One region of the Gardnerella sp. c23Ub_4 genome, then DNA from elsewhere that is predicted to be linked to it. Evidence: riboswitches for the same ligand, from Rfam matches in the RefSeq annotation. Region 1 holds a riboswitch; each other region holds the start of a gene.
The links. A riboswitch is a leader RNA that binds a small molecule or an ion and turns the genes downstream of it on or off. The one in region 1 is predicted to bind thiamine pyrophosphate.
Positions count from the first base shown of each region.

Region 2: linked by a shared signal. The riboswitch ahead of thiM (hydroxyethylthiazole kinase) and the one ahead of NYP67_RS05900 (ABC transporter permease) in region 1 are both predicted to bind thiamine pyrophosphate.
Region 3: linked by a shared signal. The riboswitch ahead of NYP67_RS02895 (ECF transporter S component) and the one ahead of NYP67_RS05900 (ABC transporter permease) in region 1 are both predicted to bind thiamine pyrophosphate.

Region 1 covers NZ_JANUYO010000003.1:65,952-69,230, reverse strand. The annotation lists gene NYP67_RS05905 (ABC transporter substrate-binding protein) at 1-711, opposite strand, end outside; gene NYP67_RS05900 (ABC transporter permease) at 742-1,530, opposite strand; TPP riboswitch at 1,541-1,647, opposite strand; gene eno (phosphopyruvate hydratase) at 1,795-3,090, shown strand.
Region 2 covers NZ_JANUYO010000001.1:384,265-387,543, reverse strand. The annotation lists gene NYP67_RS01685 (bifunctional hydroxymethylpyrimidine kinase/phosphomethylpyrimidine kinase) at 1-121, opposite strand, end outside; gene thiM (hydroxyethylthiazole kinase) at 127-1,644, opposite strand; TPP riboswitch at 1,633-1,724, opposite strand; rRNA gene rrf (5S ribosomal RNA) at 2,081-2,197, opposite strand; rRNA gene NYP67_RS01670 (23S ribosomal RNA) at 2,365-3,279, opposite strand, start outside.
Region 3 covers NZ_JANUYO010000001.1:735,536-738,814, reverse strand. The annotation lists gene NYP67_RS02905 (phosphotransferase enzyme family protein) at 1-177, opposite strand, end outside; gene NYP67_RS02900 (ABC transporter substrate-binding protein) at 286-1,209, opposite strand; gene NYP67_RS02895 (ECF transporter S component) at 1,382-2,002, opposite strand; TPP riboswitch at 2,039-2,140, opposite strand; gene recO (DNA repair protein RecO) at 2,227-2,979, opposite strand; gene NYP67_RS02885 (DivIVA domain-containing protein) at 3,034-3,279, opposite strand, start outside.

The DNA.
Region 1 (3,279 bases):
TGATGCAGAAACCATGTGTATAGAAACGTTTAAGTTTCCATAATCTTTAGCATTAACAATTCGTTTTGATCCTGGAGTTGCTAGAGCTGCTGCTAAATTCTGGTCGAATGTTGCTAATGCATCAACTTGCCCAGTTGTGAATGCTGCGTGGAAGTTCTTTGGGCTCATCTCTACTTCTTGAACTTTAGATGGGTCTAGTCCGGCTTTTTCAAATGAACGGTGAATTACGTAATCTCCAGTTCCACCTTTAGCTATGATTCCAATTTTCTTTCCGTACAAGTCTTTTAGTGTTTTAATACCGCTATTTGGTGCTGCTACTATTCCTTGAGAATCTCCGTTGTAGTATTCAATAGCGAATGCAACCCATGGTTGATTTTTTGAAGCCCAATCAATAAAGCGAGTAGTTCCTGTTGAAGAAGCATCTGCAGCGCCGCTATTGACTGCAGCATATGCGTCTAGAGGAGTGTAAGGTCCTGTAAATTTTACTGTTGACTTGTCAAATTCTTTTTGTGCAAAATCATCATTTTTCAAGGTTGTTAGATAGTTAGCTGTTGAAAGATATGCTACGCGCATAATTCCATTGTTTGAAGTTGAAGATGATTGTTTAGATTGTTTAGTGCTGCCACATGATGCAAGAGCTATCGTTGCGCACAAAGCACATGCAGCTGCTAATGCTCGCTTACTTGTTGTAGATAATGCGAATTTAGCCATTTTATTCTCCTAATTATTTTGCTAATATTCTTAGTTCTGTTTGATTTTAACGATGGATGAACGTCGCTCAGGCATGCAAATTTTTTCTAAAAGTGTTGCAATTCCTTCAGAAAGTAGGCCTGCAATCGCGTATAAAACTATGCATAGTAGCATTTGATCTGGTCTGTAAAATTCTTGTGATCTTGCAAGAACATATCCAATTCCTTTTGAAGCGTTGACTGTTTCACACGTTACCAATGCCACCCAAGACACTGATATTGCAAAGCGTAAAGCAGTCATAAAGTTAGGTAGCGCTCCTCGAAGAAGAATTGTGAAAAATACTGTTTTGCTATTTACTTTGTATGCGCGAGCTAATTCCAAGAGTTTGGGATCAATATTACGAACTCCATCCCTCATATTTACGTAGAACGTTCCAAATACGCCTATAGCAATAAGAGCTATTTTCATAGTCTCACCAATGCCTAATAAAATAATAAGCAAAGGTGCTAGTGCAGTAAAAGGAACAGACCGTAGCATGTGGCCAGGCTTGTTAATAATAATGTCGCCCAGCTTTGTGCTACCAGAAATAACTCCTGCTGGAACTGCAATTATCATTCCTAAACATAATCCTGCAATAACTCTTGTAAAACTAATTCCCAACGAAGGCCAAATTAAACCTTCTGAGTTTAATTCTTGAAAAGCGTTAATTACTTCTGCAGGTGATGGAATGTGCCTAGTCTCTTTAGGCCCAAGTGTAGCTAAAAACCATCCAATAAGTATGACAAGTGTAGAAAGCCATGGCACAAATAAACGTAGTGAAGAAGATGCATTTTTTAGCATGCTCTTACAATGGCTAACCATTCGACATTCCCTTCGATAGTACTAGCTATATCAGGTTCGACGGGTATGATCTCAGCAATTACAATCAAGCAAATAATTGCACCCCGTGCCAGTTTGTTATTATTGTACAAAGGTGTGGACAAATTAACAAAAGCTTGGATTATATAGTCTTGTATGCTTAACGACTTACGTTATTAAATAACGTCCATAAAACGCATTAATCTTAAATATGTTACACAACCAACAGATAAATAAGGAGTAGTTGTGGCAGCTATTGAAAGCGTATATGCACGCGAAATTTTGGATTCTCGTGGAAATCCTACTGTTCAGGTTTATTTGGAGACCGAAGATGGCGCTCAAGGAATTGGTTTAGTTCCTTCTGGTGCTTCAACTGGTGAGGCAGAAGCTTGGGAGCGTCGCGATGGTGACAAGTCCCGCTACCAGGGCAAGGGTACTTTGGAAGCAGTTAAGGCTGTTAACGAAGTAATCGCGCCAAAGGTTATTGGCATGGATGCCTCTGATCAGCGCGCTCTTGATGAAACAATGATCGAGCTTGATGGCACTCCAAACAAGGGCAAGCTTGGCGCAAACGCTATTCTTGGCGTTTCTCTTGCTGCTCTTTATGCTGCTGCTGAGTCTGCTGAGCTTCCTTTGTATCGCTACATTGGCGGTACAAATGGCCACATTCTTCCAGTTCCAAACATGAACATTATGAACGGTGGTGCTCACGCTGATTTTGCAACCGATATTCAGGAATACATGATTTCTCCATACGGTTTTGCTACTTATAGCGACGCTTTGCGCGCTGGCGTTGAGGTTTATCACACCTTAAAGAACGTTTTGAAGAAGGAAGGCTTGGCTACTGGTCTTGGCGACGAAGGTGGCTTCGCTCCAAAGATGAAGTCCAACGAAGATTCTTTGAAGTACATTATGGATGCAATCGAAGCTGCTGGTTACGAGCCAGGCAAGCAGATTGGTATTTCCCTCGACGTTGCTTCTTCTGAGTTCTACAACAAGGAAACTGGCAAGTATCGTTTCGACGGCGAAGAGCGCGAATCCGCTTACATGCTTGATTACTACGAGAAGCTCATCAACGAGTATCCAATCGTTTCCATCGAAGATCCATTCCAGGAAGAAGGCTGGGATGATTGGGCAGAGATTACCAAGCGTCTTGGCGATCGTTTGCAATTCGTTGGTGATGACTTGCTCGTTACTAATCCAAAGCGTTTGGCTAAGGGTATTGAGCTTGGAGCAGCTAACTCCTTGCTTGTAAAGTTGAACCAGATCGGTTCCGTTACCGAGACCCTCGACGCTATTGAGCTTGCAACCAAGAATGGCTTCACTTCTATGGTTTCTCACCGTTCTGGTGAAACCCCAGATACCACCATTTCTGATCTTGCTGTTGCTAAGAACACTGGCCAAATCAAGACTGGTGCTCCTGCTCGCGGCGAGCGTATTGCTAAGTACAACCGCTTGCTTGAGATCGAAGAAGAGCTTGGTTCTACCGCTCAATATGCTGGTTACAGCGCATTCAAGGCTTGCAAGAAGTATATGAAGTAATATGCTAGAGCTTTTATAAGTTCTACGTAAGTCTTGTTTAAGATTTAGACTGTAGCATAATTCGGCCAGTCGCATTCGTGCGATTGGCCGTTTTTCGTATATTTTAGCGATTTTTTGAAAAAATATATAAATTTTTCTAAAATTACTTTTATTCTCTTCAAAATAGTGCTATTTTTTATGGAAAACTAA
Region 2 (3,279 bases), on a different contig from region 1:
TTAGTACGCGTGGAATAATCGGGTCTTCTAAAGATGGCAAAGAAGATGGCCTTAGGCTTGAATCATATAATTTAGAAATTGATTGCAAAGGTGCTTGAGCTTGCGAAAATTGATTATTCATTATTTTTATTCCTTCGTAATAGCATCGCGTAATTTGCGCGCTTCTTCGCAAGGATTTTGCGCAAGCATTAGAGCAGATACTACGCATAAACCATCTATTGAAGTGCTTTTAATAGGGAATACCGTATTTTCGTTAACGCCGCCAATTCCGAGCGTACTAATGCCGAGTTCTTTAGCGCGTTTAGCAATCTTTTCTACTCCTTCAACACCTAAAGCAGGAGCAGCGTCTGGCTTAGTGGCAGTAGGCCAAATCGGACCTATTCCAATAACATCAGGCAATGCCACATTTTCTTTAGCACATTCGTTATAAACGTAATCTAACTGTTCTAACTTTTCTATAGAAAGCCCAACCATCCATTCTGCAGGAATAGACTTACGCGCTTCAATATAAGGCGTATCTGTTTGCCCAACATGCAAGTTGAGTCCTAAGCTTTTAGCGCAATCTATACGATCGTCAACAAAAATCGGCACGTTTCCGCAACCATTAGCAAGCATTTTGTCTCGCAAGCTTTGAGCTTTATTATTAAAAGTTTCGCTATTTGCGTACTTATCGCGCAATTGAACTACGCTTGCTCCGCCTTTAACGCAATCAACTGCAATATCTTCTTCTGCTCGATTGCTCATCTTTGGGTCTGTTATAAAGTATAAAGACCAATCAACAGGGTCGAGTTCAAATTCAATATTCGCTAGTTTCAGCATCTCGTCTGCGCTCAAATCCATAAGCGCATCCATCCATAATGTTCTAAATGCACCTGGCGATGTTGAGCGTTGTGCTGCCCAAGTTCCTGCTGCAGCAGCGTGCACGTGAGCGGCAACTGTTGCTGCAAAAGGTCGATTTCGATTTGCTCCAACGTATGCTGCCACCAATGCGCCAAGAGAGCAGCCCGTTCCGACTACTTTCGTCATTATCTCGTGACCGCCCGAGACTCGTGCCGAGCATCCGTGACCATAAATAGCGTCTTTTTCGCCAGAAATAGCCACTACCGAGCCATAGAGTTTAACTAGCTTCTTAGCAGCTGCAACTGCTGAATCAACGGAGTCTCCAGCGTCTACTCCCTTACCGCCGCTTTCTTCTCCAGCTAAACCTAAGATTTCGGAAGCGTTTGCACGAATTACAGTAGGATGACTTTTAACGATTTCGCGCGCGTATTGCGTGCGTGGAGCTAAACCGCCAACTGCAACTGGGTCAAGAACCCATGGAGTGTGTGCTTTTACAGCTCCGCGAATTGCAGCATCCATAGATTCTTTGTCTACTGGCCTATACGTTCCAATGTTTACTAATACACCAGATGCGATTTGAGCAAATACTTCAGCTTCTTCTGCGTCTACGACCATTGCTGGCGATGCACCAGCAGCTAGCAGAACGTTTGCCGTTATTTCTTGAACAACATTATTCGTTACGCAATGTGTTAGCGGATTTTTTGCGCGCAAAGCTTCGATGCATTCACGTACATCTTGAACGAATTGCTTGCAACGAGCATTAGTTGAGAATTCACTATTTTTAGAGCACGACACAGTAGTCATGATTTTCCCTTCGCTAGTACTAACTAGATCAGGTTCAACGGGTATAATCTCAGCGCTTTCGCGCACCCCGAACCCATATTTGACTATATATGTTCGTTATGACGTTATTTACGCGCGCGACGACCTACCTTTTCGCTTAGAGCGTAGCGCGAGAGGCGCTTTGACTGAGCTTGAAATTGCATAACGCATTTCAAGCTCCTTCAAAGCGTGATTTGGCTCAAATGTAAAGTCCAGTGGACTTTACATGCCAAATCAGCCGAGCGGCTACTAATAGCCGTGAGGAATAGCGCGCTGTAACGCGCGAACGAGGACCTTCCATGTAGTGCGTTTGTATAACGACACGACGTAAATCAAGTACAATCGCACTACAAGAATACGAGCGTGTTAAGCATTAAAAAAAAAAGCGGGGAGTTTATACTCCCCGCTAGAAAGAATAATGCGGCAGCGTGTTAGTCTCCCACACCCTATCGAGTGCAGTACCCTCACCGTGTCAGGCCTTAGCTTCCGGGTTCGGAATGGGACCGGGCGTCTCACCTGAGCCATGACCACCGCAAAACTAGATTATACACTCGCAATACGCGAGCGGCAAGCTGGCGGTTTGGGAACCGGACATGAACGCGAGCAACAAGAAGAAACAATCATCAAAATCAACAACTTAACCATAATCATGACCGCTTAACACTCCCTAATGTTAAGAGAATTAAACGATAAGCAATACAAGTAGTATCACAATCGCCCATTAGTACTGGTCAGCTCCACCCCTTACAGGGCTTCCACATCCAGCCTATCAACCACGTGTTCTACATGGGGGCTCACACACAAAGTGCAAGGAATGCTAATCTTGGAGCAGGCTTCCCGCTTAGATGCTTTCAGCGGTTATCCCTTCCAAACGTAGCTAACCGGCAGCGCCACTGGCGTGACGACCGGCATACCAGAGGTTCGTCCACCCAGGTCCTCTCGTACTATGGGCAGGTCTCCTCAACATTCCAACGAGCGCAGAGGATAGAGACCAAACTGTCTCACGACGTTCTGAACCCAGCTCGCGTGCCGCTTTAATCGGCGAACAGCCGAACCCTTGGGACCTGCTCCAGCCCCAGGATGCGACGAGCCGACATCGAGGTGCCAAACCATCCCGTCGATATGGACTCTTGGGAATGATCAGCCTGTTATCCCCGGGGTACCTTTTATCCGTTGAGCGATGCCACGTCCGTACGCCGGCACCGGATCACTATCTCCGACTTTCGTCCCTGCTCGACCCGTCAGTCTCACAGTCAAGCCCGCTTGTGCGATTACACTCAAAACCCGATTGCCAACCGGGCTGAGCGGACCATTGAGCGCCTCCGTTACTCTTTAGGAGGCAACCGCCCCAGTTAAACTACCCGCCAGGCACTGTCCCTAACACGGATAACGTGTCGAGGTTAGACGCCAGATATGGAAAGAGCGGTATTTCACTTGTTGACTCCACGCAAGCTAGCGCCCACGCTTCAAAGCCTCCCGCCTATGCTACACGATCCACACCTAACGACAATACCAAGGTATAGTAAAGGTCCCGGGGTCTTTTCGTCCTTCTGCGCTTAACGAGCATCTTTACTCGTACTGCAATTTCGCCGGGCTCCTGGCCGAGACAGTGGGGAA
Region 3 (3,279 bases), on a different contig from region 1:
GTAATGCGCGCGAATCAATGAACCTGCAGCCATCGGGCGCAAACTATGGCTTAAAACGCAATCTGCTTCTAGCGGCTCCTCTAAAAGCGAGCACACAGTATTTGCCTCATCTAAATCAACATTTGCCCATCTTTGAGCAACAATATCTAGTTGAGGGTCGTTGCTTTCGTTTTCCATATTTGCTCCAATTATTGCCACAGGTTCATTGAATTGTGATATTTATTTTCGATTGTAATTGCGTTTGCAATCGTTATTATGCTTGCGATTCAAGCACATGCTGGCCGACTATTCTGGCAAATACTCGTTTGTTACGCATCCGCTTTCTAGGCTCTTTAGCGCGCAATCAAGAGGCACACTTAAGTGGCCATTTTCACCCATCCAACGAGTGTAGTTTTCCACCAAAGCCATGTCTGCTGTACCCCAACGACCATTCTTGTCGTACCAAGACGGAATCACTTCGTCTAGCGAGGCGCGCAAAGCCTCTGGGCTAATATGGCAAAGCGCATTTTGCAAAGCATCAACGCCAGCCTGCGGGTCTTTTCCTGCAAGTTCATAGCCCTTAACGGTTGCGCTTGCAAAGTTGCGTATTAATTGCGGATTTCGCTCAATCATCTCTTGGCGAGCGCAAACATAGTAAGAATGATGCGGAGCTACGCCAATAGAATCGAATGGAAGAACAACAACTTGATCAAATGGAAGCGAACCCTGGTATGGCTCCCACCAAGCAACGTTAATAAAAGCGTCGCACATTCCGCGCTCTACTGCTCGAATGTCTGGCTCCCATGGGCCTGGGTCAATTGTAATCAGCTTGCTAAAGTCGCCTCCGTCGGCAGCAACCGCCTGCTGAAGCTCCGTGTATAAGCGCTTAACGCCCATAGGGATTACTACGCGCTTTCCTTCTAGATCTTTAAATCGCGTAATGCCCGTGTTTTTATTTGTTATGATTCCACCAATTTGAGATTGATTCATTACAGCAAACGACGTTAGCTTGTTTGCGCCATTTTGATGAGCAAAAAGCTGATTTAAGCGAACAAGAGCTATGTCTACTTCTCCGCGCTCCAAGCATGCTGGAACATCTCCACGCTCCGTATCTGTGCTTGTAAACTCTACGTCTAATCCGTATTGCGCATATAATCCGCGCTTTCTTGCAAGGTACATTCCTGCGTGATTCGTCCATGGATGCACATATTCAAGACGTACTCTTAGCATACTAACTCCTTTGTTTTATAGTGATTTGTGATTTTATCTTGACTTTTATTTGCGACTTTTCTTGCGACTTTTGCGCGCTGCTAACTTGCGATTTTTCTTGCGACTTTACAAAAGTGGGCGAGGTGATTAATCCCCCGCCCACAAATCAAATCTTACTAGCAAAAGTTAAGACTTAAGCGCGTACTTCTTTGCCAGAAGCAAAACGGCTCAATGCGCCAGTAGCAGCAATACCCTTGTACAAGTACCACATAACTACACCACCAATTACAGCACCAGAAATCATGCTGCAAAGTGTGTGAATCATCATGAATGCGCCGAAGATTGGAACACCTGCGTAGTAGAACGGATAGGTTGAAACGATTCCACCCAAACCAGCTAATGCGCCAGAAAGTGCAGTCAAACCAACGTTCCACTTGCGATACATAACAAACAAGAATGCAAACTCAGCAAACAAGCCCTGAACAAAGCCAGGAAGAACGGTACCAATACCGCCCCAGTGGCTACCAACAGTCAACTCAACCATTGCAGCAATAAACTCGCCGAATAGTGCAGCGCCTGGCTTGCGAACCATAATAGCAGCTAAAGGACCAGCGAAGTAGAACAAACCATAGTACAATGCGCTAACGCCTGGAACTGGAATAAGCTTAAGAGCAGCAGAAATAGGCTCACTAATCAAGCCGATGCCCCAGAAGATAATACCAGAAGCTACAGCAATAACAACCGTGAGCGTAACATCAGCCACGTTCCAGCGCAAGGATGGACGCACGGTCTCTTCTTCAACAGATGTACCCATTAGGGTCTCCTTTCATCTTTAACCAATCAAACAAAGGCGACCCTGCAGAAAACTCCGTACGTCGGCATTACCCGATTCACGTTAAACGGTTAGACAGTAATCTTCTCAGCTCTTAAAAGAGCACCCGTGCCTGATATCATTCATATTGCATCAGACAGCGAGGACAAATTTTATAAAATTCAAACATAAAATTAACAAAATCGCTCATTAAGATAATAGAAACTCTAATCAAAATACAGCGAATTAGAATTTTTTTCGCTTAAACGCATAGATCTAATAGGCTTTTCTAACCAATATTCGCACCATTGTTCAACGCATTTAGACGTTAAATCGTCAATACTTGTTCCGTCTAAATTTTGCCAATCGCCATTAATTAATGAAATCATTTGAAAACGCGCTAAATCATTGCACTTAATAGACTCTAAAGCATGATCTTTAGAGCACATAACTCCACCACTAGCTGCCGAAAAATAGTCTAAATCATTGCGTGTTGAACAAATAACGCACTCATTTAACCTAGGAGACCATCCAGCTAATTGCAATGCTCTTAAAACGTACGAAAGCGCGATTGATTCAGCACTATGCAAACTTTTAGAAAGAGCAGACAAAGCAGCTATAAGAAGATTGTATTGTGAGCAAGAATCCGAATATTGTGCGCAAGACGAGACCAAATCGTCTGCAATCTCTGCAATCATGCTAGCACAACTATACAGATTGTAATCCGCACAAATGCTACCAGCATAAGGCGAAACTAAAACCGCTTGAGAAATAACATCAAAAGTTTTGCCAGTTGCAAAAAGTGCATTAACACGCATAAATGGCTCTAAGCGCCCACCAAATCTAGATTTTAACCGCCTTACACCTTTTGCAACAGCTCGAACCTTGCCATGCTTTTTAGTGAGCATAACAATAACTCGATCAGCTTCCCCAAGAGGAAAAGTCTTAAGAACAACAGCTTCATCGTTATATAACGGCATTAATCAATAACTCTTAGCTTGTATAATCCCTAAATCTAAGTGAAAAATAGATTATTAATTATGATTTGGGTTTACAAATCCGCCAAAATTAGATTCGCCAGTATCGTCAAAATCATCTGAATCATTATTTGCTTCGCGAGAAGAATCTTCAACCGAAGTGTCAAAATGGTTCATAACAGGGAACGAAAGATCTGGAATATCTAAATTAAGACTTTGCGAAGGCTCGAACTTAGGCGAAGCAAGAAGTGAAAGATTCAAATCTCCAATGGATTTAGAATCATTTGCATTGTTATTACTTGC